Regions from separate parts of the Salinibacterium sp. TMP30 genome, predicted to be linked through region 1. Evidence: predicted binding sites of a transcription regulator. Region 1 holds the regulator's gene; the other holds the start of a gene.
The links. The regulator HrcA, encoded in region 1, represses chaperone genes, less so after heat shock. The targets are predictions, from matches to a motif close to TTNGCACTCGNNNNNNNCGAGTGCNAA.

Region 1 (14,377 bases):
GCGGTCAGAATCGTTTGGCCAAGCAACAGGTTCGGGCTGCCCTGACTCTGCCGCAGGATGCTCGCCGACGATTCGACCTCTTGCGTGCCGAGGTCGTGTCCGCCGCGCACCATTGTGACGAGTTCCTCCACGAGTTCGTGGGCGGCTGCGACTGAAACGGAGTCGCCACTCAAGGTGATCTGGTTTCCCCGAACGTGCATTTCGACATCCGGAAACTTGCTTTCGACCACGCGGAACAGTCGATCGTGTGGGCCTAGCAGCCGCACCATGGCTACGCCATCTACTTCAATCGATACGCTATCGCGCTCGGGGGGATGTGCTTTCTCACTGCCTACGGACTCGGAGTCACTAATGACCAAGGGTGCCTTCCTCGAGGTGTCCACCGAGCACATGAGCGTGAGCGTGGAACACGGTTTGACCGGCACTTTCGCCGGTGTTGAAAATCAATCGGTACTCACTCTGCGTGTGCTCATCGGCCAGTTGCTGTGCCACCGAAACCAGCTCAGCCAGCAATGCCGGATTGCCTGCGGCAAGCTCGGCAACATTGGAAAACTCCTCGGTCTTAGGAACGACGAGCAGATGCACAGGCGCTTGGGGCGCGATATCGCGAAACGCGATTACGGAATCTGACTCGAAGACGATATCCGCGGGAATCTCGCGAGCGATGATCTTAGTAAAGATCGAAGGGGAATCAGACATAGCTCTAGCCTAAACCTCTAGCCCCAGCGACCAAGCTTGACGTTAAGGACCGCAAGCGCCGCAGGGCCCGCCGTTGACGTGCGCAGAACTTCACTACCCAGTCGAACCGTGGATGCTCCGGCCGCCGTCAATAGCTCGAGCTCATGATCTGCCACGCCACCCTCGGGTCCGACGACGAGCACAATGTCGCGATCATCCACGACAAGGTCGGAGATGGTCTCGGTTGCGGTTGGCTCGAGCACGAGCATCCGGGTGCTGGAAGCGAACGCGGCCAGTTGCTTCGTCGTGACGAGATCAAGCACGTCGGGCAACCAGGTGCGTAACGATTGCTTGCTCGCCTCGCGCACGATTGCTGCCCAACGGTCGCGGCCTTTGGCAACCTTTGCGCCCTGCCAACGCGAAATGCTGCGCGCAGCCGACCACGGAATTACGCCATCGATGCCGAGCTCGGTGGCGACTTGAACGGCGAGGTCATCTCGGTCCGCTTTTGCGAGCGCTTGCGCAAGGAACACAGCGGGAGTGTTTCGGGCAGCGTGCTGCACTTCGGCAACTTCGATGCTGAGCTCGGTGTGTTCTGCGGTGGTTATTCGCCCAGAAACGGTGAGCCCTGCGCCGTTGCTAATCGCGACAGTTTCTCCGACGGCAAGTCGCGATACTGTTACCGCGTGGCGCGCCTCCGCCTTAGTAAGCGAAACAGTGTCGCCGACCTTCGCGTCGTCGAGTTCTTCATCGATATAGAGATGAGCCACTGTGTTCGCCTACAGGAACCGGTCGCGCAACTTCGCAAAGAGTCCCTGCTGGAACTCAGCAAACTCTGGCGCTTTGTTCTTGCGGATCGCCGCGAGCTGCTTAACGAGCGTCTGCTCTGCGCCACTCAGCTTGGTCGGAGTGACCACCTGGATGCCCAGTCGCAGGTCACCTCGACCGCCACCGCGCAGGCTCGTGATCCCCCGCTCTTTAACGGTGAGCACTTCGCCACTCTGCGTGCCGGGCTTAATATGCACTTCGACTGTGTCGTCCAAGCCGTCAAGGGTGACGGTGGTGCCCAAGATCGCATCGAGCATCTGAACCTCGACGGTCGCAAGCAAATCATCATCGGAGCGGCTAAAGACGTCGTGGTGACGAACCTTTATCTCCAGGAAGAGGTCACCGTTGGGTCCACCCGCCGGCCCGACTTCACCTTGGCCGGGCATCTGCAACCGCAACCCAGTTTCGATACCCGCCGGGATGTCCACGGAAATGGTGCGCTGCGCACGCACTCGGCCCTGTCCTGCACACGTGGCGCAGGGGTTCACGATGATGTTGCCGTAGCCGCGGCACGTTCCACACGGGCTCGAGGTCATGACGTTACCCAAAAGACTGCGTACTTGGCGCTGTATCTGACCGCTGCCCTGACAAATGTCACAGCGCACCGGTGAAGAGCCCGGTGCCGAGCAGCTACCCTCACAGGTCTCACACAGCACAGCCGTGTTGACCTCGATATCGCGCGATACGCCAAACATCGTGTCCTTGAGGCTCACCTCAACGCGCAGCAGGGCATCCTGACCGCGCTCACGTCGTGAACGAGGCCCGACCGATTGACCGCCACCGCCACCGCCGAAGAAGGTTTCGAAAATGTCGCCAAAGCCGAAATTTGCGCCGCCGAAACCGCCACCGCTGCCTCCCATGTCGTACTGCTGACGCTGCTGCGGATCGCTCAAGACGTCATAGGCGTGCGTGACTGTCTTGAATCGTTCAGACGCGTCGGCGCTGGGGTTGACGTCGGGATGCAACTCTCGAGCGAGCTTGCGGTACGCCTTCTTAATTTCTTCGGGCGTGGCCTCGCGCGCAACGCCGAGTGCTTCGTAGTGATCTGCCAAAGTTCCGATTGCTCCTTACGAGCTCAGTTGTCTTCTAAAAGTCGTGACAGGTACCGCGCTACTGCGCGAACTGCCGCCATATTGTTCGAATAGTCCATGCGAGTTGGGCCTAACACACCCAATCGCGCGACGCCTCCGCCCGACGAGGAATACCCACCCGTAACGACAGACGTCTCTTCAAGTCCGAATTCTGCGTTCTCGCGCCCAATGCGAGTAGACACAGAACCGCTAGTTACCTGCATCTCTCCAAAGAGACGTAACAAAGTAACTTGCTCTTCTATTGCCTCAAGTACGGGAAAAATGCTCCCCGCGAAGTCTTGCTCAGTTCGCGCAAGGTTTGCTGTGCCCGCTAATACGAGTTTGTCATGACGGTTTGCCAAGACCTGCTCAACCAGACTGGATGCCACCTGACTGACAATCGGTTGGCGTTCGACAGGAAAAATGTCGGCAAAATTCGCGAGCCGCTCCGCCGCTTCCGGCAGCGACTGCCCATTCAGAGCGGAGTTCAACTTTGCCCGCATTTCGCCAAGAAACACATCATCAAGGGGCTCGAAAACATCAAGAAGCCGTTGTTCGATGCGGCCAGAATCTGTAATGAACACCGACATGATGCGCGAAGTGCTCAGTCGGACCAACTCAATGTGACGCACCCGAGCGGTTGCCAGCGAGGGATACTGTACGAGCGCGACGCTGTTTGTCAGCTGGGACAACATCCTCACCGTGCGGGCAAGAACATCGTCAAGGTCGTCTGCTTGGCCCAGGAAAGATTCGATCGCCTGACGTTGGGCGCTTGTGAGGGGCCGCAGATCGGCAAGCTGGTCTACAAACATCCGGTAGCCCTTATCGGTGGGCACGCGACCAGACGAGGTGTGGGGCGCGGCAATCAGCTCTTCATCTTCAAGCAGAACCATGTCGTTGCGAATCGTTGCTGCAGACACGCCAAAAGAATGACGCTCCACTATCGACTTGGATCCGACAGGCTCGCGCGTAGCAACGTAGTCCTGCACGATGACTCGAAGCACATCAAGTCCGCGGGCGGAAACCATGCCACCACCCACCTCTCTTGATTGGCACTCAATCCGTTCGACTGCCAATCTTACTCGACACACCACGACACACCCGTTGCACCGCGCGAGTCTTTAGCGCTAGCGTGTGTCTGTACTTGGGCGCTACCCCTCCGGGGACATGCTCAGGTGTTACACCGAGCATTTTGATGAAACCCGGGAACTTCCCTCGTTCACCTGAAAGGCACGAACACATGACTGACGCAAATCCGCAGCCCGCCGCACCGCAGCCGGCAGCGCAACTGACAACGGCTGAGGACAACCAGTGGGCGTCATTCGCTCATCTGGGCGGAATCCTCAGCTTCCTGCCCTCACTCATCATCTGGCTGATCTTCAAGGACCGCGGCACTTTCACCAATGTAGAAGCCAAGGAAGCGCTGAACTTCCAGATCACACTGGCGATCGCACAGGTCGCCTTGTTTATCCTCGGCTTGATCCTCTCCATTGTGACTTTCGGCCTCTTCGCAATTATCCAGGGCCTGCTCAGCTTCGCAATCTGGGCGGTCGGCGTAATCTACTCGATCATCGCATTCACGAAGGCCAAGGACGGCACGAGCTACCGTTACCCCTTCGCACTTCGCCTCGTCAAGTAACACAAAATTTAGTAGCCAATTAAGACTCGGCCCCGGGAGCTTAGGCTCTCGGGGCCATTCTTTTGCCCAATGCACGCTTTTGCCCGATGCAGGCTTTAATGGAGTCATGTCAGACTCCACACCCCCCAACAGTTCTCCGTACGCACCGATCCAACCGATGAGTCCGAGCGACGAGAAGCTCTGGTCGACGTTGATTCACATTGGTGGAATCTTCTTCGCATTCATTCCCGCGCTAGTCGGCTACCTCGTCTTCAAGGACCGGGGTCCCTTCGTGCGCGCGCACACCCGCACCGCACTGAACTTTCAGATCACCATGTATATCGGATTCTTTTTAGGCGGAATCCTCTCGATCGCGGGCATCGGAGTCTTGATCATTCTCGCCATCGGCGTAATCATTGTCATCTTCAGCATCATCGCCGCAATCGCCGCAAACAATGGGCAGGCCTACAGCTATCCGCTCACATTTGCCTTTATTAAGTAGCTCGAACCCACCACCCTCACCGCTCTAGATCGGGGCGTCAGCGAGCAATCGTCGAACCACGGCATCCGCGAGCAGGCGCCCCTTCAGCGTGAGCTCAATCGTTCCGCTCAAGGCCGCACGCGCATCCACGAGCTCCTCAGCAATGAGACCAGCGACTGCATTACGGCCATCCGCATCGAGCGTGTTTATGGGGAGACCGTTCCGCACTCGGGTTCGCAACAACACGTGCTCCAAGTACTTGCTGGAGTCAGCGAGTATCTCTCTACCAGCTCCGGGCGAGTGTCCGGCAGCGATGCGGTCGGCATACGCGGCAGGATGCTTCACATTCCACCAGCGCACTCCGCCGACGTGGCTATGTGCACCAGGCCCAACACCCCACCAGTCGTTGCCAAGCCAGTAGCCAAGGTTGTGGCGACTGGTATTGCTCACGTCAGGATCATTGCTGGCCTTGCCCCAATTGCTGACCTCATACCATTCATACCCCGCAGCACTCAGTTTCTGCTCGGCCAGCTCATACATGTCCGCCTGCAGATCATCATCGACCGGGGCAACCACGCCGCGACGGATCTGCCCGGCCAGCTTGGTTCCCGTCTCAATAATCAACGCGTAGGCAGAAATGTGGTCGGGGTTCTGCGCAATGGCGTGATCGAGTGAGCGCTCCCAATCCTCGAGGCTCTCCCCCGGTGTGCCGTAGATCAGGTCAAGACTCACATCGAGCCCCACCTCGCGCGCCCACGTCACCACATGTGGTACGCGTTCAGGGTCATGAGTTCGCTCGAGGGTTGCGAGCACGTGCTGCACCGCAGATTGCATCCCGAACGACACACGAGTGAAGCCCGCTTCCTTGAGCGCGAGCAAATAGTCTCGATCCACAGAGTCAGGATTTGCCTCGGTGGTCACCTCGGCATCCGAAGTGAAGCCCCACGTGTCACGCGCAGCAGCAAGCATCCGAGTGAGGTCGGTCACTGGCAACAAAGTAGGCGTGCCGCCACCGAAAAACACTGTTGATGCTTGTCGGGAAGCGACGCCTGCCTGAGACAACACCGCGGATGCCAGCGCGATTTCTGCAATGGCTTCCGTCGCGTAGTCGGATCGTTTGGCCCCGCGCAACTCGTCGCTCGTGTACGTGTTGAAGTCGCAGTAACCGCACCGCACCCGGCAAAACGGAACGTGGATGTAGACACTCCATGGGCGACCTTCAGAGCCGACGGCGGCGGATGCGGGAAGTGCGCCATCGAGGGGTGCTGGATCTGCAATGGGCAAAGCACCTGGCACGAACGAGTCCCCTCAGCAGCCGATCACGAGAGCCTGCCGCAACTCTTGCATGCAGACACCCCTCAATTGTCGCACCCCCGAGCGTGGGACAATGAAACAGTGAAAACGCACATCCTGTGGGACATCGACGGCACACTCATTCACAACTCTCGTGACGGAGCAACTGTCTATCTCGACGCATTCAGCCGCGTCACCGGCGGCCCGCCACGCCACCGCATTGCCAACCCGCACGGGATGACTGAGGGGCAGCTACTCACCGAACTGCTCGAGCTCAACGGCCACCCACTGGCGATGCTGGACGACCTGCTCGCTGAACTCGACGTGCGTACGCGCGCCCAACACGAGAACGGATATACCCGCGAGGCGGTTGCTGGTGGACCACAGGCACTGCGTGAAGTTGCGGGCCGAGGCTGGGGAAATGCACTACTCACCGGAAATGGTCCGCTGCATTCGCGCTACAAACTCTTAGCAGCCGGCTACTCCATCGACGACTTCAACTGGCAGAACTCGTTCTTCGGCGATCGTTCACCCAACCGTCCTCACCTCACCTCGCTCGTGGCCCCCACGCTCGGTGAAGGAACACACGTGATCATCGGCGACACCCCCAACGACGGGCTAGCCGCCGACTCTGCATCGCTACCCTTCATTGCGGTTGCGACCGGCGCATACTCGGTTGACGAACTCCGCAGTACAAACGCGCTCATTGTCGTTGATGACCTCGTCAGTGGGCTCGACGAGGTACTTGCCACCATTACCGAGCTTAAGGAACGCAGGTAGGCCGAGACGCTACAGGGTAGGAATCGTTCCGGCTAGGGCGCGCAAATAGCGGCCAACCACGACGTGCTGCAAAATTCGCAAAGCCGGCGACAGCAGCATCCACTTGGTCGATGATGGTCGAGAGAACGAACGAACCGTCATCCACACTGAGTTATCGTCGCGACGTTCGATCATGAACGATTCTTCACCCCGCAGCGGATGTCCCTCCAACGTTCCGTACGCAAAGCCAGCAACCTTAGGCTCATCAACGACATAAACGACCCGAACCGGCTCGTGCGCTGTCAATCGACCGCGACCAATCGACAGTACGATCGTGTCACCAGGACGAACCTTCGGATGCGCATCGTTGTCCTGTGACAGGTCGAGCACTTCGCCCGCCGGGTCGCGCGGCAACAGCGTCACACCAAAGCCGCTGCGACGCTTCACACCCCACGTCAGAATCTGCTGATGCGCGAACTCCCAACGTTCCTCACCGTGTCCGATTCGAGCGCTACGATCAACCCGTCGAAACCCCGTCGGCGGGAGCACAGTGAAAGTGCTGCCACGCGTGGCACCCACCGCGCCGTACGTTACGGGAGCATTGGGGTAGGTGCGGGAATCCACTTCGGCTACTTCTTCTCTTTGCCTTCGACTTCACCAGACAGCGCCGCAATGAAGGCAGCCTGGGGAACCTCTACGCGACCGACCATCTTCATGCGCTTCTTGCCCTCTTTTTGCTTCTCAAGGAGCTTTCGCTTGCGGCTAATATCGCCACCGTAGCACTTCGCCAAAACGTCTTTACGCATCGCCCGGATGGACTCGCGAGCAATGATGCGTGCGCCAATTGCGGCCTGGATGGGAACCTCAAACTGCTGACGCGGAATCAGATTCTTCAAACGTTCCGTCATCAGCACGCCATAGGCATACGCCTTATCGCGGTGCACGATCGCGCTGAACGCATCGACGGCCTCGCCCTGAAGCAGAATGTCGACCTTCACGAGATCGGCCTCCTGATGGCCGCTGGGCTCATAGTCGAGACTCGCATAACCCTGCGTGCGGCTCTTCAAATGGTCGAAGAAGTCAAACACAATCTCGCCGAGAGGCATGGTGTAGTGAAGCTCAACGCGGTCAGTTCCGACATATTCCATGCCCTGCATGGTTCCGCGACGCGACTGGCACAGCTCCATGACCGTTCCGACAAAGTCTTTAGGAGTAAGAATGGATGCCTTCACCATCGGCTCGGTAACGCTGACAATCTTCCCGGCTGGGAACTCACTCGGGTTAGTGACCGTCGTGACGCTCTTGTCATCGCTCATGACCTCGTAAATTACGGAAGGTGCAGTCGCAATCATGTCGAGGTTGAACTCGCGCTCAAGACGCTCACGCACAATCTCCAAGTGCAGCAGTCCCAAGAATCCACAACGGAAACCGAACCCGAGCGCAACAGAAGTCTCAGGCTCGTAAACGAGCGCAGCATCCGAAAGTTTCAGCTTGTCTAGTGCCTCACGCAGCACCGGGTAGTCAGAACCGTCGATGGGATAGAGACCCGAGAACACCATCGGTTTCGGCTCGGAATAGCCCTGAAGCGGCACAGTCGACGGCTTTGCGAAGTTAGTGACCGTGTCGCCAACCTTGCTGAGGCGAACATCCTTCACACCCGTAATGAGGTACCCAACCTCGCCGACGCCGAGACCGTTCGTGGGGGTCGGCTCAGGTGAACTCACCCCAATCTCCAGCAACTCGTGAGCTGACTTCGTCGACATCATCATGACCTTTTCGCGCGGCGCCATCTTGCCGTCGATCATGCGAACGTAAGTAATAACACCCCGGTAGGCGTCATAGACAGAGTCAAAAATCATTGCGCGGGCCGGAGCTGACGGGTCGCCGATAGGGCCAGGGATCAATCGCGTAGCTTCATCGAGCAATTCGGGCACGCCGACACCGGTCTTGCCAGAAACCCGAAGCACCGTTGATGGATCGCAACCAATGAGACCCGCAATCTCATCGGCATACTTCTCAGGATCTGCAGCAGGAAGATCAATCTTGTTCAGCACCGGAATGATCGTCAGATCATTCTCGAGTGCCAAATAGAGGTTTGCGAGCGTCTGCGCCTCAATGCCCTGCGCCGCATCAACCAAAAGAATTGCGCCCTCACACGCCGCCAACGAACGAGACACCTCATAGGTGAAGTCCACATGGCCAGGCGTGTCAATCATGTTGAGCGCATACGACTGCTCTTTGCCGTTCTCATCAATCAGCGCCCACGGCATGCGCACCGCTTGGCTCTTGATCGTGATGCCGCGCTCACGCTCAATATCCATGCGGTCGAGATACTGGGCCCGCATATCGCGGTCGCTGACAACCCCCGTGACCGACAGCATGCGGTCAGCGAGGGTGGACTTGCCATGATCGATATGCGCAATGATGCAAAAGTTGCGGATAAACGCCGGATCGGTCGAAGCAGGCTCAAGTGTGTAAGAGGCGCGAGGAGACATCCGCCCAATTCTCCCACGAGAGCGACGATCCTGCGTGCACCCCGACGAAATAGCGGGCCGACCCACGGTTTAGTAGCCGCAGGGGCACCGATCAGGAACGTTCAGGCACGTTCAGGCGCTTCTAGAACGCGGCGAAGAAAAGAAACGGCAGCGAAATCAATGCGCCAGCAGCCACAACAACAACCCAACCGAAGGTAGCGACGCAAGCCAACACAATGCCCCAAATAGAGAAACTTCGCCCCGCAGGCTCATCCCGAAGACCAAAAACGCCCAAGACGATAGCTGCCAGCGGCACAACAACGCTTTGAGCAAAGAAAAGCGACGCAATACCCAAGCTCAACGCCAAAATACTCATCGTGCGGGATGTGCGCGCGGCAGAAGCTGCAGCTGGTGCAGCTGGTGCAACTGGGCGATCGGGGGCTGGGGATGCCGAATCGGTCGGCACGGCACGGTCGTCGGGCGCTGCATCAGCACCCGCAGCACCCTCGCGAGAAGGCGTGAGCACCCCCGCGGACGAATCGACAGGGGAATCAGAAATAGTTAAAGAAGTCATACCTCGACACTAGGAAACGCGGAATGCCCGAGGAATCGGGATAACCCCCGAAAATGTTGGCGGGAACTCGTCGCCGGCGGCTTGAGCCCGCGAATATGGCGTCGCAAACAGGTAGAGAAAGCCCTGCAGCCCTAATGTTGATGGGCGGGAGACTGCAGCCAAGGCGGGAACCCGCCGACAAGCCCGAGCAAACACAGTTTGCCCGGCGCTGGGGTCGCACAATTGCTGCGCAATTGCCTTAGCTCCACCGCGCTGGTAATGTTGCCTGTTGGCTTATGCATAAGGTTCTTTGTCGAACAGTATGCGCATCGCGGCCGGGAATCAGAACACCGATTCTCTTCCACGGCCGCCCACCATCTCTGATCCACAAACAAGAAAGCACATACACGTGGCAAATATTAAGTCGCAGATCAAGCGCATCGGCACCAACAAGAAGGCACAAGACCGCAATCGTGCAGTCAAGAGCCAGGTCAAGACCGCTATCCGTGCAACCCGCGAAGCAATCAAGGCTGGCGACAAAGAGACCGCCACCGCGCGCCTCCTCGCAGCGAGCAAGACGCTCGACAAGGCCGCAGGCAAGGGCGTGCTGCACAAGAACCAAGCAGCGAACCGCAAGTCGGCTATCGCCAAGCAGGTCGCCGCACTCTAAAGACCTCACATCGGCACACTGCCGAAAAACAACAGACGCCTCCACCGCTCGCGGCCGGAGGCGTTTGTTGTTGCGTCACTTGTTGTAGGGCCGAATGTTGTTGGGCCGCATGTTGTCGGGTGGCGCCGCTAGTTAGCGGATGCCTCGAGCCGCCACAACGGTAATCATGCGTTCCAACGCGAAAACGGGGTCGCGCCCCAAGCCCTTGACCTGAGCATCCGTATCGGCGATTGCCTCAATGGCGGAGCCAAGCCCAGCATCGCTCCAGCCGCGCAAATCCTTCATCGCCCGATCTGCTTGCCACGGCGCCATCCCGAAAGTCTTCGCCGCCTGCCCTGACGACATTGCGCCGCCAGAGAGTTTGGCCATCGTGCGCAGTTTTGACGCAAACGCCGCAACGATCGGAACCGGATCAGCACCAGATGCGAGAGCATGACGCAGCAACACAAGAGCTTCACCTGAGCGACCCGCGATCGCAGAATCCGCAACCTTGAATGCGCTGGTTTCGACCCGACCAGAATAGTAGCGAGCAACAGTCGCCTCGTTGATCTCATCAGCATCATCGGCAATGAGCTGCTGACACGCAGCAGCCAGCTCGGCCAGATCAGCAGAAAAAGCAGACACGAGGGTGCGCAGCGCTCCGGGTGTCACTCGTCGACGTTTAGTCGCAAACTCCGCGGCCGCGAAGTCGTACTTCTCCGCATCCTTCTTGAGGTCGACACATACCACCTCGATTCCACCACCCGTTCCGCCACGGATAGCGTCGAGCAGCTTCTTACCACGCACTCCCCCGGCATGACGGAGCACGACATAGGTGTCGTCGGCGGGTGCATCCAAATACTTCAGCGTTTCTGTAATGAACGCGTCGGAACATTTTTCAACGTTCGTGATGCGAATCATTCGCGGTTCGCTGAAGAGCGAGGGGCTCGCCAAACTAATGAGCTCACCAGGGGCGTACTGGTCGGCCTCAAGGTCGCTCACTTCGAGGCTGGGATCTTCAACCTTGAGGGTGTCGCGCAGCAACCGAATCGCACGGTCGGCAAGGAAACCTTCGGTGCCACTGACGAGCACGATTGGCGCCGGGCGCACGTTGTTCCACGTCAATTGCGGGATAACAACCTTCGACTTTGCCGGCGATCGCGCTGGGGGTTTAGCGGCCACGAGACTCCTCACTTAGAACTGCGACCCCAGCCTATCCTTGCCCGCTGACGTGCCGTTCCGACCACAGCCGAACGGCTCCCGGGCGGGTCGCGGGCGAGACCAAAACCAGCCCTTCGGTGTCGCTTCGCACCGCCGTAATGCCTGTTTCGTTGAGCATGTCGAGTGCATCAGCGGTGGGATGCCCGTAGCCATTGCCTGCACCGACGCCCACCAATCCCACGGTTGAGTTAAGCGCAGCATAGAGGGGTGGATATTGATCAGCGGAACCGTGATGACTGACTTTGACGACATCCACCGTAGACACCCTTCTCTCGCCGAGGAGCCGTGCCTGCGCACTCTCGCCTAGGTCGCCAAGGAAGACCGAGCTCAGACACTGGTGTTCGCAATCGGGCCGCGGCAGAAACTCGACGATCACGCTCGCATCATTTCCCGGATCAATACCCGCCAGCCGCTCGCCCGGCCAGAGCACACTCCAACGCAGCTCACCAAGCTCGCCGCGATCGCCGGTGCTGGCAGGAAGCACATGAGCACCGGCTATCGCGAAAGTGTCGAGCAGGGCGACATCCTGTGCGGACCCGGTGGGCCCAACAAGCACCGTGTCCGCCCGGCCTATCAGGGCGGCTGCACCACCAACATGGTCGTGGTCGAAATGGGTGAGCACCAGCAGATCAATTCGCTGTATGCCCAAGCGTGTGAGACAGGAGTCGACGCGCTGCGGATCTGAACCGGTGTCGATCAGAGCAATCCTTTCATCGCTGCGAACCACAACCGCATCCCCCTGACCTACATCGCATTGTGCAAATTGCCAATCCTTGGGCCAGGACAGCATTGCGCTTACCCCAAGGCCGGCGGTCACCGCAGCCGTAAGAGTCGACGCGACCACGAGCATTGTGAGTGCCCGGCGGCGCCACGGATCACGCATCACCAAAGCCGCTAACAGGAGCACCGTCACAGCGCTGAGCACCAGCACACCTACCCAACCCTCCCACCAGGGGATGCGCGCGCCAGGCGCGTCGGCGAAGAATGTTGCCACAGCAGCCACCCACGCGGAGGGCAACCAAGCAATCCACATCAAGCCGATGCCCAGGGGTGGAAACACCGAGAGCGCGACACAGGCCGCCAAACCCACCACCGTAGCTACCGGTGCCGCCGGGGCGGCAAGAACATTCGCGAGAACCCCATAGGAGGGCAGCGTTGGCTGCAACAACAAGAGCACCGGTTGGCACGCAAGTTGTGCTGCGAGAGGCACTGCGATGACGAGCGCGAGCCACTGCGGCAACCATCGGCCCAAGAGTCGAGCCAACGGTTCGGCAAACAGCAACAGGCCCGCCGTTGCGAAGACTGACAGCGCGAAGGCGAAATTGCGCGACAACCACGGGTCGAAAGCAAGAAGGCTAATCGCCGCGAGCGAGAGCACAGCCATGCCCCTGACTGGTCGCCCACTGCCCAACGCTATGAGTACCAGCGTCGCCATAAGCGCCGCTCGAAGAACGCTAGGGTCTGGGGTGACCACAACGACGAACGCCAGCAGTACTAGCACTGAGAGCGCAATCCTCAACACACGGTGAGCGCCGAGTCTGCCGCCGAGTGCCATGATCAGACCAACGACGATCGCGCAGTTTGCTCCCGATACCGCGGTGAGGTGACTCAGCGAACTTGTTTTCATCGCCGCATCCAACTCTTCACTGACAGCTGCGGTGTCGCCGATCGCGAGCCCGCCAATGAGTTCTCCGCCACCACCCGGAAGGATCTGGGCTGCGGTCGCAAACGTACGCCGGAGTTGGTTCGCCCACTCGACAGACGCCGGAGGGTCGGCGCGCCACTGAGGGCCCTCCGACGCAAAAACCAACACCGCTCGACCATCGCCCGGCTCGGTTGCAGTGAGCGTTGCTGCGACCGAGAACTCGACGCCTATTCCCCATTCGTGAGTCGGTGGTGCCACAGCTGCATCGTTCGCACCGAAGCGATTACTCTCACGAAAGACCAGCGCAGGAGAACTCAACTGCAGCGCCTGCCCGTCGACAATTACCGAAGACAACTGGGCCTGAAAGTATTCCGCATCGGCTAGCACCGTCGACGTTGTCGTGCCCCATACCTCCACCAGAGTGTGGTGAGCGGCAAGATCGTTCAGCGATTCAGGCTGACGCGCATCCGCGTGCACCGCAACGGAGGTCGAACAGAGGGCTCCCAACGCGCATGCAAGCGCAACACTGGCCAATAGCTGCCGCCGAGAGACGACGGCAGAGGCGGTAGCGACGCCCGCGGCAAGCCACAAAACCACCGCACTCGCGACGGCCCACTGCGGAACACCAATCAGCAGCACCGCGACCAACCACGCGGCGGCAACGGGGATGCTCAACCTCAGATCGAGGTTCATACGGTGATCAGCTCGCGGAGCCCCTCAAAGGTCTTATCCCCGATCCCTGAGACGTTGCGGAGATCATCAATGCTCGTGAATCGACCATTAGCATCGCGCCACGCCAAGATTCGGGCCGCCATCGCCGGCCCGACTCGTGGCAGCGTATCGAGCGCGGCCACATCCGCCGTGTTCAGATTCACCCGCGAATCGGATGCCGCAGCATCCGCCACCTGCTCGCCTTCTGTGGGCACTGAGAACTGTTCGCCATCAGTTAACAGCCGTGCGAGATTGAGCTCGTCACGGTTGGCGGTCTCGGTGAAGCCTCCAGCGGCAGCAATCGCGTCAATGACGCGGGCACCGTCAGCGAGTTCAAAGAGGCCGGGTCTCGCGACGGCCCCGGTGACATGCACGAAAACCGACCCGGAACTGAGCG
Region 2 (14,377 bases), 1.1 Mb from region 1:
GCTCTGGTCGCCCCTGCGCTGGTAATGGCGGTCGTGAAAGCCGACGGCTACGGCCACGGAGCCATCGAAAGTGCCCGCGCCGCCATTTCTGGTGGTGCGAACTGGCTCGGCATTGCTGACCTGACCGAAGCGCTTGCGCTGCGAACCGCGGGCATCGACGCTCCACTCTTAGCGTGGTTGCACCAGCCGGGGGCAATATTCGGTGAAGCAGTGCGCGCGAATGTAGACCTCGGTGTCAGCAACATTGCACAACTGGCCGAAGTCGCTGCGGCATCCGGAACTGCGTTCGTTCACCTCAAGGTCGATACGGGTCTGCACCGCAACGGGGCTGCTCTTAGCGACTGGCACGAGTTCTTCGACGCTGCCGCGGCGCACGAACTTGCCGGGCGGATCCGTGTACGGGGAATCTGGAGTCACCTGGCCAATGCTGGCGCGGAGAATGACGCACAGCAGATCCAACAATTCTCCGCAGCCATCGTGATGGCGGAGTCTGTGGGGCTTCGGCCAGAATTCCGTCACTTGGCGGCCTCGGAAGGCGCGATCAAACACCCCGATGCCCGCTTCACCATGGTCCGACTAGGAATCAGCACCTATGGCCTTGCCCCGTCCGATGATGTGGATGCTTCGGCTCTAGGTCTGGTGCCGGCGATGACCTTGAGTGCCCCCGTCGTTTCTGTGAAACGCGCTTCGGCCGGTGCGGGAGTGTCGTACGGCTTCGACTTTCACTGCGAGACCGACACCACTCTCGCGCTCGTGCCCGTGGGGTACGGCGATGGTATTCCGCGCCATGCCTCCAACCGCGGCCCCGTCACGATCAACGGTTATCGAGGCCGGGTTGCTGGCCGGGTTGCCATGGATCAGATCGTCGTCGACATGGGTGATGCCCCGGTTGCCGTGGGCGATCGTGCAGTACTATTTGGCGACCCTTCGAACTCTGTGGACTCTTCGCTTGCGTCTGGCTCTGCGATGCCTGTGCCCAGCGCCGACGAGTGGGCGACGGCCGCGGGAACCATCAACTATGAGATCGTGACTCGCATCGGACCGCGCGTGGTGCGCAGGTACGAACCATGACCAGACTCGTGGTCGATTCCCCCCAGCGGATGGCTGATCTCGGGTCACTAATCGCCGGGCAGCTCGACGCCGGCGACCTCGTTTTGCTCAATGGCGAACTCGGTGCAGGAAAAACCACCCTCACGCGAGCGATTGGTGAGACTCTCGGCATCCGCGGCACCGTGACGAGCCCGACCTTTGTGCTCGCGCGCACGCATCCGCGACTGGGGCAATCGATATCGATACCGACAGCGACACAGCAACCGGAACCGGAGTCGGCATCGTCATCATCGCCAGCTCAGGCGCCCCTCGTGCATGTCGACGCTTACCGCTTGGGCAGCGCTGTAGAACTCGACGATCTCGACATCGATTTTGAGGCATCCATTGTTGTGGTCGAATGGGGTGCAGGTTTGCTCGATGGAGTTAGTAAGTCATGGCTGAACGTCGATATTGCGCGACCCACCGGCGCGGGTGACGAGAACCACTCTGACGATGATTTCGCCGAAGAGGCAGTTGAACCGCGCGCCGTGACGGTGACCGGTTTCGGCCCCAAGTGGGCAGATTTGAGGTGGCTTGATGTTTTTAGCGATTGATACGTCGGCAGGAACGAGCGTCGCGATTGTTGATGCGCAGGGCGTTGTGCACGCGGAGTGCGACTCTGCAGACACCCGAAAGCATGCCGAAGTCGTTGGCGACTTCATCTACAGCTGTCTCGCAGACACCAAACTCGCTGTAACCGACCTGACCGGTGTCGTGGCGGGAATGGGGCCGGGGCCCTTCACTGGGCTGCGGGTGGGCATCGTTGCCGCGCGCACTTTTGCTTTCGGTGCCGGCCTGCCGCTGTATCGGGTTGTCACTCATGATGCCATCGCACTCGGCGAAACCGCGCCAGTCCTGATCGCCACAGATGCGAGACGCAAAGAGCTGTATTGGTCAACCTACGCGGGAATGGATGACGCGGGGTTGCCCATTCGCGAGGCCGGACCCGCGCTCGCTCCCGCCGCAGAGCTCGCCACTCACGTGCCACACTTCGACCACTATGCGCTGCGGAAAGCCGCAACGGTGCGCGCCGCAAACCTGGCAACCCTGGCCCAGCTCATGAAAGTCAACGGGCGCGAATTTGCCGGCGAAGAGGCCCTTTACTTGCGCTCACCAGACGTCACCCTCTCCGCAGGACCGAAACGAGTAACCGCATGAGCTGGCAATTGCGTCGCGCTACCCCCGACGACCTCGACGCCATCATGGTGATTGAGGTGAGCGAATTCGCCAACGACGCTTGGTCCCGCGACATGATGAGCGCTGAGCTCGCTGATAATTACGGGTACTATCTGGTCGCGCATCCTGTGGGGGAGCCGACGCAGGTGAAAGCGTATGCAGGCTTGCGCGCTCCATTCCGTTCTGGGCAGGCCGACATCCAAACTATTGCTGTTGCTCCGGATGCTCGACGCCACGGCATTGGGCGTGCGCTGATGTACGCGCTCATGGTGGAGGCTCGTGATCGCGGGGCAGGTGAACTCTTCTTGGAGGTACGCGACGACAATCCTGCCGCGCAACGACTCTATGATTCGTTGGGCTTTGAACGCATCGCGGTGCGCCCGAACTACTACCAACCCGATGGCGTCGATGCGATCGTGATGCGCCTCACCATTCCCGAAGCCAAACTGTCTCCGGCGGTGGGGGTATGAGCCAGCCTGCGACCGTTACTCGGACAGCACCAGCGAACCGAAGCCTGCCGAACAACACCACTGAGCCTCTTGTGCTGGGAATCGAAACCAGTTGTGATGAGACAGGAATTGGCATTGTGTGTGGTAACCGCTTGCTCGCCAACGTCATTTCATCATCCATGGACGAGCATGCGCGCTACGGCGGGGTCGTCCCTGAGGTTGCGGCACGCGCACACCTTGAGGCGATGCAGCCAGCGCTCGAGCAGGCGCTCCGAGAAGCTGGGATAGAGCTTCACGAGATTGATGCGATTGCTGTAACGAGCGGCCCCGGACTTGCTGGCGCACTCATGGTGGGTGTTGCCGCAGCGAAGGCGCTCGCCGTTGCAACGGACAAACCGCTGTATGCCGTCAATCATCTTGTGGGGCACGTCGGAGCTGATGTGTTGCGCGACGACGGAACAGAAATTGACCTTCCGACGATCGCGCTGCTCGTGTCTGGTGGTCATACATCGTTGCTGCACGTTCGCGATCTGGTTTCCGATGTCGAACTTCTCGGCGAAACAATTGACGACGCTGCCGGGGAAGCCTTCGACAAGGTGGCCCGATTGCTCGGGCTTCCTTATCCGGGTGGGCCTCAGATTGATCGGGTTGCCGCAGAGGGCAATCCTCAGGCCATCCGATTTCCCCGCGGTCTGAGTCAGGCTAAAGACATGGAGAAGCACCGGTACGATTTTTCATTCTCGGGACTGAAGACTGCCGTCGCGCGCTGGGTCGAGCGTGAACACGATGCCGGAACAGAGTTTTCGATTGCGGATGTCGCGGCCAGTTTTCGTGAGGCAGTCGTTGACATCCTGCTGATTAAGGCGGTCGCGGCGTGTGTAGATCGTGGTGTGCCGCGCCTACTGCTCGGCGGCGGAGTCGTGGCTAACGCCCGTGTGCGAGAACTCGCGCAGGAGCGGTGCGATGCTGCGGGCATCCAATTGAGAATCCCGCCGCTGTCACTGTGCACAGATAATGGTGCGATGATCGCCGCTCTGGGTGCCCAATTGGTAATGGCGGGCAAACAGCCCTCTACGCTCGGCTTTAGCGCGGACTCGACCCTCCCGGTCACCCAAATTCAGTCCTAAAAACACGTTATGCTCTAGTCGAGACGCATTGACAGCGTTCTCTCAGGCTGAGAATATGGTGGCGCCGCTTTCGGTTTCATCTACTAAGGAGCATTCCGTCATGTCAGAACCCACGCCTTACGCCTCGACGCCAACAGGCGCGCCGGTTGCCAAGTGGAACGTACTCTCGATCGTCTCCCTGGTGACATCGATCCTGTGGCTTAGCCTCATCGGCATTGTCACGGGCCACATTGCGCTCAGCCAGATCAAGAAGACCGGCGAACAGGGCAACGTGCTCGCCATCATCGGTCTCGTGCTCGGGTACCTCGGACTCGTCGGGTTTTTCATCGCGCTGTTTGCAATATTCATTCCCCTCTTCTTCTTGGGTGCAGCGGGCGGATTCGACACCTACTAAGCCCGCACCTCAGTTTCTTACTCTTCGGGGCCCGCACAGTAGCGCGGGCCCCGAAGTCGTTGCTGGGCAGCTGTTGAGTTGTGCTTGCTAAAGTGTGCGGATGGCTACCAACAACTCAGACGGCGCAACCCCGTCGATCCCCACTCCCGCTACACCTGTCGCTTCACGCGCGCCCAAGGCAAAGGCGACTCCGTCAGCCAAGAAGCCTGCGGCTAAGAAGCCGGCTGCTGCACAGGTCGCAGCGAAGTCGACGCCTGCCGTGACGACCACCGCAGCCAAGACACCTCCAGTGAAGACAACACCCGTGACCCCCTCGACTCCTGCGACCCCCTCGACTCCTGCGACCCCGTCAGCCCCTCCGGTGCCGCCGGTTGCGCCCTCAGCGACTCCGGCTGCATCGGCTGACCCATACTCCGCCCCTAGCGGCACCCCGATCCCCGGCTACGAGGGTGCGTCGACGCCAGGCCAAGCGCCGTTCGCGCCGGTTCCGGCTGGTCCGGCGCAGGGCTTGTCGATCGCTTCGATGGTTACCGGAATTTCCGGCATCCTTTTGTCATTCGTCGTGTTCGGGTTCTTACCCGGCGTGGCCGCGGTGGTCATGGGTCACATGGCGCAGAAGAAGCAGCCGTATGCCCGTCCCTACTGGCTCACCGGCCTCATTACCGGGTATATCAGCGTCGTGATTGGTCTGATCACCGGGGTTATCGTCATCGCAGGTTTTGCGTTGCTGTTTGCTGGCGTTAGTGAGTTCGGGACCGGCTTTCGCGGAAACTTCTAACTAGTCCACAACTCGCTAAACCGAGGGCGGCACGCGCTGCGCCAGTAGCGCCCGGCGTTTGCCAGCTACACGCGTCAGAATCAATGTGGCACTGTTCTCGCCGGTTAGCGAAAGCGAAGTTCGAAAAGTCGCGGGGTCAATATCGACCCCGCGCTTTTTGATTTCTAGGGTGCCAATCTTGCGCGTTGCTAGTTCCCTCTTCAGCGACCGCTTATCGAGAGGGAAGTCGGCCACAATCTCGAAACACGTCGCGAATGGCGACGATGCTGCGGCATCCGCGCTGAAGTAGGCGATCGATGTGTCGAGCATCCGGCCATTTAACCGTCGGGCAAGATCTCCAATGAGTCGTGCACGGATGACGGCACCGTCTGGCTCAAATAGAAACTGTCCCAATTCTCCCGGGGCTTCGTCCACGCTGTCGGCGGGTGCACTCATCTCGGCGGTGCCGTGATCGCCGATCACGAGCGCCGAGCGGCGGATGCCGTCGCGAGCAACAGCCCCGAACCAGAGTCCGAGCTCGACGACTTCGCGACCGACCGACACCCACTGGGCTTCAGCATTGTCGGGGATCACATCGCGATCGATGCCGGGGCCGAGCTTGATTCCGGTGGGATAGCGCTCAGCCAGTCCGAACGCGAAGTCGAGTGAGGGGGTCCAGTCGGCAGGGTTGGTGAGACGCACGCGGGCGTCACGACGTGCTGGGTCGAGGTAGATTCCGTCGATTCCGGTGAGGTCTGTTGTTTCGGCATCGCCGTGGAGTACTTGGGCGTTGGCCCAAGGGGCGAGGTTGTAGCTTGCGATGGCTGCGGTGGTTTCGTCCCGCTCTACCGCGGTGACATTGAGGTCAAGACCCGCGATCGCGAGGGCATCGGCACCGATTCCACAACCGAGATCAGCCACCCATTTCACGCCAGCCTTGCTAAAGCGGCCGGCGTGTAGTGAGCCAACGGAGAGCCGAGTGGCTTGTTCGAGCCCGGCCTCGGTGAAGAGCATCCGTTCGGCGAATGCACCAAACTTGCTTATCGCTTTTGCGCGTAGTTTTGATTGGCTGAGTACGGCGGCGACGAGTCCGGGGCTGTGGCCGGCTTTTCGGAGTTCGGAGACGGTTCGCACGATCTCATTGCTGGGTTGCCAGACGGGAAGGGAGTCCAGCAGGCGAAGGCCTTCAGCTGAAAGCAGCTCACGCAATTCGCTCTGATTCATTGTCTAACCGTATCCGCATCTGTATTGGCACTCACGTTGATCGAGTGCCAACCAAGCCGTATAGTTGATCTGGCACTCTCACACGGAGTGTGCCAACCCAAGAACTTTTAGAAAGAGGTCAAACGTGTCGGTGTCTATCAAGCCGCTCGAGGATCGCATTGTTATCAAGCAGGTCGATGCAGAACAGACCACCGCGTCTGGGCTCGTCATTCCTGACACTGCGAAAGAGAAGCCCCAGGAGGGCGAAGTAGTCGCCGTAGGTCCCGGTCGCATCGACGACAACGGAAACCGCGTGCCGCTCGATATCGCAGTAGGCGACAAGGTCATCTATTCCAAGTATGGCGGAACCGAAGTGAAGTACGGCGGAGACGACCTGCTCGTGCTGTCGGCTCGCGACGTGCTCGCTGTGGTCGTTCGCTAACGCGAATACCTAAATCCTCGCCGAACCTCGCTGTTCGGCATCATGAAAGCCCGAGGCTCGCGCCTTGGGCTTTTGTGATTTGTGGATGTCGTGTCAGGCAGCGCCGCAGCCCTAAGCTTTAGAGGTGTCCACGACTTCTCACGCGACTGACCGCGTATCACCTAGCGGCCTCGGTTTTGCGGTGTCCGCCTACGTTTTGTGGGGCGCGATGCCTATCGTGTTCTTTTCGCTCAAGGAGTCTGGCGCGATCGAGATCGTAGCCTGGCGCATCGTCTTGTCGCTCGTGTTCTGTGCGGCGCTTCTGCTCGTTACTCGAGGCTACGCGCGGGTGCTGGCGATCATCCGCGATCGCAGAACTTTCTGGAGCCTCGGCCTCGCGGGCGCGCTTGTTGTCGTCAACTGGCTGATCTACGTGTATGCGAGCGTCAACGGCCACATTGTTGAAGCGGCGCTTGGCTACTTCACTAACCCGATCGTCACGGTGTTGCTTGGCGTGCTTATTTTGCGTGAGCGCCTGCGTCCTCTGCAGTGGCTTGCCCTCGGTATCAGTGCGCTTGCCGTTCTTGTGCTTGCCATCGGTTACGGCAGTTTTCCGTGGATCGCTCTGGGGCTCGCCTTCAGTTTTGGCCTGTATGGACTCGTCAAGAAGAGCGTCGGGCGGAAAGCGGATGCCCTCGGTGGCTTGGCCGTCGAGACAGCTTTTTTGACGCCCATCGCGATTGTTGTTCTGCTCATGTTGAGCGCTAATGGCACTCTCACGGTGGGAACAGTTGGCACCGGTCACACGGTGTTGACTCTGTGTTTGGGGGCGATTACCGCGATTCCGCTGATCTTGTTTGCCGCCGCTGCTCGTCGTCTACCGCTCACATATATGGGCCTTGCGCAGTATTTGGCGCCGATCTTACAGTTGGTCGTTGGTGTCTTCATTTTTCACGAGGCGATGCCTCCAGAGCGCTGGTTGGGGTTTGCCATTGTGTGGGTGGCGCTGGCTATCCTCACGTTTGATCTGTTCCGCCACTCTTCTCGCACCCGGCTTGGTTCACCCGCTGAAGCGCCCGGCGCACCGTAGTATTCCTGTGGAGGTACGTGGTCGCCCGAAGATCGCCGTGCCGAGAGAGGCAAATCATGACGAGGTTTAGCGCGACTCTCCGTCTGGTCGGTGCAGCATCAGTTGTCGTCGTTCTTGCGGCGTGCACTTCGCCTGGCCCGACAGTGACAGCTTCTTCTCCTTCCGCAGTGTCGCCAAGTCCTACTCCCACGGTGGATCCGTCCGGTGATGGAGTGCTGCGCGTTGGCACCATTTTTCCGACGAGCGGAGCATTTTCCTTCCTCGCTGCTGCTCAAACGGCTGGGGTTGCTGCAGCGATTAAAGAGATCAATGCTTCTGGTGGTGTGAACGGCGAGCCGGTAGTCGTTGTCGCGGTTGATTCTGGCGAAGCAAAAACCACCACGCTCGAGAAGTCGTTCACCGCGTTGGTGTCAAAGAAGGTCGATGTGGTGATCGGGCCGTCGTCGTCAGTTCTCGCTCAGCGGGCCATCCCGCTGGCAATTGACGCCAAGATTCCCGTCATATCTCCCGCAGCAACCTTCTCGACACTCGCCGACGTTTTTGATGATGGCTATTTTTTCCGCACAATCCCTGCCTACGATCAGCAGGGCTACGCACTGGCGGAAGCACTAGCGGGTGGGGCGACGAAGAAACGCATCGCCTACGTTTACGTCGCTGACGCTCAGGGCACCGCGCTTCACGACACCTTCGTTGCGGCGCTCGCTGAGTACGACACTGAGCTTGTCGCTGATGAGGTCTTCGCTAGTTCAACGACGAACTTTGATTCGATGATCGCGAACGTCAAGAAGGCTCAACCCGATGTCGTAGTTGTTGGATCAACGTATGACTCGGTCACGGCGACAAAGGCGGCGATCGGCAAGATCGTGGCGGCGGGCTACAAGGGGTCGAAGTTGTGGCTCACCTCGCTCAACACTGGTGACTATTCGCAGTCATTCAAGAACGGCACGCTGAAGGGTGTACGTGGCGTGATCGAGGGCGCGCAACCGTCGAAGACCTTTATCAAGACTCTCAAGGCCTCTAACGCGAAATTGACCAGCTATCGCTACGCGATGGAGGCCTATGACGCCACGATGCTGGCCGCGCTTGCTGCGATCGTTGCGAAGGATGATGCGGGGGAGGCGATTGCGGGGTTGCTCTACGACGTCTCCAAGGGTGGCGTGAAATGCCTGAGTTTCGCTGAATGTATTGATGTCCTGAAGACCAGCAACGACATCGATTACGACGGTGTTTCTGGGCCCGTGAACTTCACCCCTGATGGCGACATTGAGCCCGGATATTGGGGCTACTACACCTACGACGGCGAAAACAAGTTCGTGTTTAACAGTGGTGCCATCTTCGGCTAAGAGGGGTGCTGCCCGGACTGGGGGCACTGTTTGAGCGACGAGTTGTTCTCACTGAGTTCGTGTTTTGCGGTTTGGCCACTACCGTAAAAATGCTGCTTTCTGTTTTGAGCAGTAGATAGGAGCGACTGCGATGACATCCATACCCGTTGGATCACGCGTTTCGCTGCGAACCCGTCGTGGGTTCACGGTAGTTGCGGGTGTGCTCGCTGCGGTTCTTGTGTTGAGCGGATGCTCGGCAGAGGAGACCCCCAAAGTAGCGCCCGCCCCCAAAGACTTGACCCTCACAATTGGGGCACTCGTGCCCGAATCAGGTTCACTCGAAAAGTTTGGCCCGGCCGTCTCTGCAGCCATCGCGCTCGCAGCCCAGGACGTCAACGATGCCAAAGCCAACCTCACGGTTAACGTGGAGACGCGTGACTCTGGGGACTCCACCGGCACTACAGCAGAGGACGCTGTAGCAGAGTTGCTTGCCGCCAGAACCACTGTAATTATTGGTGGCCTTTCAAACGGCGTTTCGAAGAAAGTGGTCGACAAGATCACGGGCGCCGGTGTTGTCGAAATTTCACCGGCAAACGATTCGCCCGACTTTTCAGACTATGACGACAGCATGCTGTATTGGCGCACGTCGCCGTCGTGCGCGCTCGAAGGATCCGCACTGGGAGCTGAGATGGCCGACCGGGGCGACGGCTCAATTGCGATTCTTTCGGAGGACGTACTGTGCGGCCCGCTTCTTCCTCGCGCAGTGGGCGAGACTTTCCAACGAGGCGGTGGCGAAGTCATCGTTGAGGAGAGTATCAACGAGAAGGCGACGGGCATTGATGACCAGATCGCTGACGCGATTGCTGCGAAGCCGGATGCCGTTGCCATTCTCGGCACCACTCAGGCAGAGAAGATTGCCCAAGCTTTCATTGCCGCTGGATACTCGGGCGATCAGTTGTTCTTCAGTGGCTTGTCGTTGGGTGAACGCGGGTCGGGATTTGCGGCGGGGGCTTTAACCGGGTCAATCGTCACACATCCAGGCCTCGATGTCTCGACGATTTCAGACTTTACCGATCGACTTCTGGAAATCAACCCGGGCCTCAAAGACTTCAGCTACGCCGCAGAAAGCTATGACGCTGTAATCTTGGCGAGCCTCGCTGCGCTCGCCTCGCAGAAGATCACGGGCGAAGCGATCGCAAGCAAGCTCCAAGAAGTCTCTGGTGGTGCAGGCGATGGCGAAGTCGCAACCACTTTTGCGGATGCAGCCAAGATCATCCTTGCGGGCGGCACGGTAGATTACGACGGTGTTTCGGGCGCGATAACCCTCAGCGACAATGGCGATCCTCAAGGCGCCATCATCGGTATTTACCAGTACGGTAGCGACAACGTGTACACCCGTATTAACTGAGTAGCATCTGCGTTTCTAAAGAGTCTAGGTATGGTAACGATTCCTAAGAGTGTTACAAGGCTGTAGTACTGACGTATTGTGCGGACGTCCCGGGTGGGCATAGCTTGACAGTGTGGCGACAAAGCAGTGCCACATCTGATTCCTGAACACATTCGAAACGCAAGGAGCAACATGAGCGTATTCGCGAAGGCTACGGCCTCCCCAACACGGTCCAAGCGGACACTGTTGAGCGGTCTCGCAATTCTCGGTGCAAGTGCACTGGTACTGGCAGGCTGTGCAACTGATGGAGGGGACACTCCCTCTGGCGACGGTGGTGGCCCGCTCTCACTGAAGTTGGGAACAGCGCTGCCCGTAACCGGTAACCTCGCATTCCTCGGCCCGCCCGAGATCGCAGGCACTGAGTACGCCGCATCGCAGATCAACGAAGCCGATGCAGGCATCCAGATCGAGCTGATCCAGGGTGACTCCGGAGACACCGACAACAAGGCATACGAGACTGAGATTCCTCGTCTGCTCAACGAAGATGTTTCCGCAATTCTTGGTGCAGCATCCTCGGGTGTTTCGCTTCAGTTCATCGACCAGGTTGTTGGCGCTGGAGTAATCCAGTTCTCGCCGGCAAACACCTCGGCTGCCTTCACGGACTACGACGACAAGGGACTGTACTTCCGTACTGCTCCTTCCGACGTGCTCCAGGGTGAAGTTCTGGGAAACCTGATCGCTGCTGACGGTAACGAAACTCTCGGCATGATCGTTCTCAACGACTCCTACGGAACCGGCCTTGCCAAGTTCACCCAGGAAGCGTTCGAAGCAGCCGGTGGTGAAGTTGTTTCACAGCCCACTTACAACACCGGTGACACCACGTTCGACGCTCAGATCTCTGAAGTTCTTGCTTCTGACCCTGACGCGATCGCACTGATCACCTTCGAAGAAGTTTCGACCATGCTTCCGAGCATTGTCAGCAGCTTCCCGGCAGACAAGCTCTACTTCGTCGATGGCAACCTTGCCAACTTCGGTGACGAGTTCGCTCCCGGAACCCTCGCGGGCGCCAAGGGAACCCTGCCCGGCCTCAGCGTAGACACGATTGCGGACTTCACGACCGCACTCAACGACTTCTATGTTGGTTCTGGACAGCCTGAGCTCGAAGAGTTCAGCTACGCAGCAGAGTCCTTCGACTCGGTAGTCTTGCTCGCTCTCGCATCGCTCGCGGCCGGTTCAACCGATCCCGCAGCGATCGCAGAGAAGCTGCAAGAAGTATCGGGTGGTTCGGGCAACGGTGAGAAGTGCACCACCTTCGCCGACTGTGCAGACATCATCAACGGTGGCGGCGTAGCTGACTACGACGGCATCTCTGGCCCGATTACCTTCAACGAACTCGGTGACCCCACCGAGGCGCAGATCGGAATCTACCAGTACGGTGACGACAACACCTACAGCGCGTACAAGGGCTAGAAATAGCTAAGACTCGCTAAGAGAAAGGCCCTAACCCGTCGAGGTTGGGGCCTTTTTCGTGCGCCTACGACCCGTTGCCGGGTGCTGAGGGTGTTTCACGGAATACTGGACCGTGTGGCAAAACCTGAAACAGCGTCAGGTGCCCGCCTCAGCGGTCGATGGTGGCGCTAGTGAGGCCTGACATCCATGAGAGACGCTTAGGGCGCTCACAGTGGCACGCAGCACCGGAGCGACGCCGGACTTCCGCCGGGCGTGGGTAGCCAACGCGATTCGATCGACGTGAGCTGCTCCATCACCCGACCGATTCCCCAGCGCCTAACGGCCCGTTAATCTACAAATGCCCCGCCAGACGAATCCGAGCGGGGCACGTGTAGGCGATTGACTAGGTACCGAGCGTGCCGAGGTATAGCCCGATGACCTTGGGGTCGTTCAGGAGCTCGCGTCCAGTGCCTTCGTAGGCATCCTTACCCTGATCGAGCACGTAGCCGCGGTCACAGATCTGCAGGCAGCGTCGCGCGTTCTGCTCAACCATGATCGTGGTCACGCCAGCCTTGTTGATCTCCGAGACACGAATGAATGCTTCGTCCTGCTTGACCGGAGACAACCCAGCGGAAGGTTCGTCGAGCAACAGCACTTGCGGGTCCATCATGAGTGCGCGAGACATCGCAACCATTTGACGTTCGCCGCCCGATAACGATCCGGCGCGCTGCTTGAGTCGCGCCTTGAGCTCGCTGAAAATGCCGACAACGAAGTCGAGGCGCTCATCATAGATTTTGGGGTTCTGGTAGAGCCCCATCTGCAGGTTCTCTTCGATCGTCAGGCTCGGGAACACGTTGTTGTTCTGAGGAACAAAGCCAACACCGCGCGCGACGAGCTTGTTGGCTTTGAGCCCCGTGATGTCATCGCCGTTTAGCGTGATCGAACCGCCGCGCACCTGCACTTGGCCAAAGATTGCCTTGAGCAGTGTGGACTTGCCCGCACCGTTGGGCCCGATGATTCCGATGAGCTCACCCGGGTTTGCGACCAGGTTGCAGTCATTCAGAATGTTGACTCCGGGAAGGTAGCCTGCGGTGAGGTCCTTGACATGGACAACCGCATTTTCGGTGGGAATTGCGTTCACTTGCGGGGCTCCTTGCGCTTAGCGATATTGGCGTCGAGTTCTTTGACCTCGGCGGCTAAATCGATAGCGCCAGTGTTCAGTTCGCCCTCGATGCGGCCGGTGACAACACCAAGGTCCACATCTTGGTGCGAGCCAAGGTAGGCGTCGATCACGGCCTGGTTGTTCATTACTTCGTCGGGCGGACCTTCGGCAACCACTTCACCTTCGGCCATCACAATTACCCAGTCGGCGATGTGGCGAACCATGTGCATGTCGTGCTCGACGAACAGCACCGTCATGCCCTCTTCCTTCAAGTCGAGGATGTGGTCGAGCAGCGACTCTGTGAGCGCAGGGTTGACGCCTGCCATCGGCTCATCGAGCATGACGAGCGTTGGCTCGCTCATGAGTGCTCGCGCCATTTCGAGCAGCTTGCGCTGTCCGCCAGAGAGGCTGGCAGCGAAGTCAGACGATTTGGCATCGAGCTTGAACTTCTTGAGCAGAACCTCGGCACGTGCCTCGATCTCGGCCTCTTGCTTGCGCCAGAGCCTCGGGATCATGCCGCGGAAAATGTTCTCCCCAATCTGATCCTGTGCGCCGAGCTTCATGTTCTCAAGAACGGTCAACAGCCCGAGAGCCTTGGTCAGCTGGAACGTGCGCACTTGACCGAGTCTGGCCACTTTGTGCGCGCCCATTCCCGCAAGTGCGTGGCCATCGAACGTCCACTTGCCTTCGTCTGGTTTGTCGAATCCGGTCAGAAGGTTGAACAGGGTCGTCTTGCCGGCACCGTTCGGACCAATCAGAGCGGTGATTGCGTTGCGCGGGATCTCAATGTGGTCAACGTTAACCGCGGTGAGACCACCGAACGTGCGACGAACTCCGTCAGCGATGATGATCGGGTCGACCTTGGCAACTCCGGGGGCGATATCGCCCTTGTGGAGCCCCGTCGTCTTTGCGCGTTGCACCGGCGCAGCCGGTGTGTCTTTATTTGACAAAGGTCAGCTCCTTCTTATTGCCGAGGATGCCCTGTGGTCGATAGATCACGAGCAACATCAGCGCCACACCTACGAGGATGAAACGCACAGTCTGCGACTGTGTCGTAGTCATGAACGGCAGTACACCGATGTTCACTAGGGCGGGAAGCAGGTTGCTCAGCAACACTTGAACGCCCCAGAAAATAACCGAACCGATGACGGGCCCGAAGATTGTCGCGGCACCACCGAGAAGCAGCGCGGTGTACACGAAGAACGTCAGCGACGTCACGTACACCCCGGGGTTCACCGAGGCGGGAAGCGCATAGACGATTCCTCCAAGGGCACCGAATACACCACCGAGCATGAGCGACTGCAACTTGTACGAGAACACGTTTTTACCGAGGGCACGAACGGCATCCTCG

Region 2: a site for HrcA is predicted at 6,241-6,267, ahead of groES (co-chaperone GroES). Genes of this name have one in related genera too.

Annotation. Positions count from the first base shown of each region.
Region 1 covers NZ_CP151642.1:1,087,157-1,101,533, reverse strand. The annotation lists gene AADH44_RS05385 (PhoH family protein) at 1-269, opposite strand, end outside; gene AADH44_RS05380 (histidine triad nucleotide-binding protein) at 349-699, opposite strand; gene AADH44_RS05375 (16S rRNA (uracil(1498)-N(3))-methyltransferase) at 717-1,448, opposite strand; gene dnaJ (molecular chaperone DnaJ) at 1,458-2,558, opposite strand; gene hrcA (heat-inducible transcriptional repressor HrcA) at 2,582-3,604, opposite strand; gene AADH44_RS05360 (DUF4870 domain-containing protein) at 3,817-4,215, shown strand; gene AADH44_RS05355 (DUF4870 domain-containing protein) at 4,322-4,696, shown strand; gene hemW (radical SAM family heme chaperone HemW) at 4,721-5,971, opposite strand; gene AADH44_RS05345 (HAD hydrolase-like protein) at 6,071-6,748, shown strand; gene AADH44_RS05340 (DUF1990 domain-containing protein) at 6,758-7,351, opposite strand; gene lepA (translation elongation factor 4) at 7,357-9,222, opposite strand; gene AADH44_RS05330 (DUF4190 domain-containing protein) at 9,344-9,775, opposite strand; gene rpsT (30S ribosomal protein S20) at 10,164-10,424, shown strand; gene holA (DNA polymerase III subunit delta) at 10,557-11,585, opposite strand; gene AADH44_RS05315 (ComEC/Rec2 family competence protein) at 11,617-13,962, opposite strand; gene AADH44_RS05310 (ComEA family DNA-binding protein) at 13,959-14,377, opposite strand, start outside.
Region 2 covers NZ_CP151642.1:2,224,290-2,238,666, reverse strand. The annotation lists gene alr (alanine racemase) at 1-1,071, shown strand, start outside; gene AADH44_RS10875 (tRNA (adenosine(37)-N6)-threonylcarbamoyltransferase complex ATPase subunit type 1 TsaE) at 1,068-1,643, shown strand; gene tsaB (tRNA (adenosine(37)-N6)-threonylcarbamoyltransferase complex dimerization subunit type 1 TsaB) at 1,627-2,247, shown strand; gene rimI (ribosomal protein S18-alanine N-acetyltransferase) at 2,244-2,735, shown strand; gene tsaD (tRNA (adenosine(37)-N6)-threonylcarbamoyltransferase complex transferase subunit TsaD) at 2,732-3,841, shown strand; gene AADH44_RS10855 (DUF4190 domain-containing protein) at 3,942-4,235, shown strand; gene AADH44_RS10850 (hypothetical protein) at 4,336-5,013, shown strand; gene AADH44_RS10845 (SAM-dependent methyltransferase) at 5,029-6,216, opposite strand; gene groES (co-chaperone GroES) at 6,341-6,637, shown strand; gene rarD (EamA family transporter RarD) at 6,762-7,706, shown strand; gene AADH44_RS10830 (ABC transporter substrate-binding protein) at 7,763-9,049, shown strand; gene AADH44_RS10825 (ABC transporter substrate-binding protein) at 9,180-10,436, shown strand; gene AADH44_RS10820 (ABC transporter substrate-binding protein) at 10,608-11,885, shown strand; gene AADH44_RS10815 (ABC transporter ATP-binding protein) at 12,268-13,005, opposite strand; gene AADH44_RS10810 (ABC transporter ATP-binding protein) at 13,002-13,907, opposite strand; gene AADH44_RS10805 (branched-chain amino acid ABC transporter permease) at 13,966-14,377, opposite strand, start outside.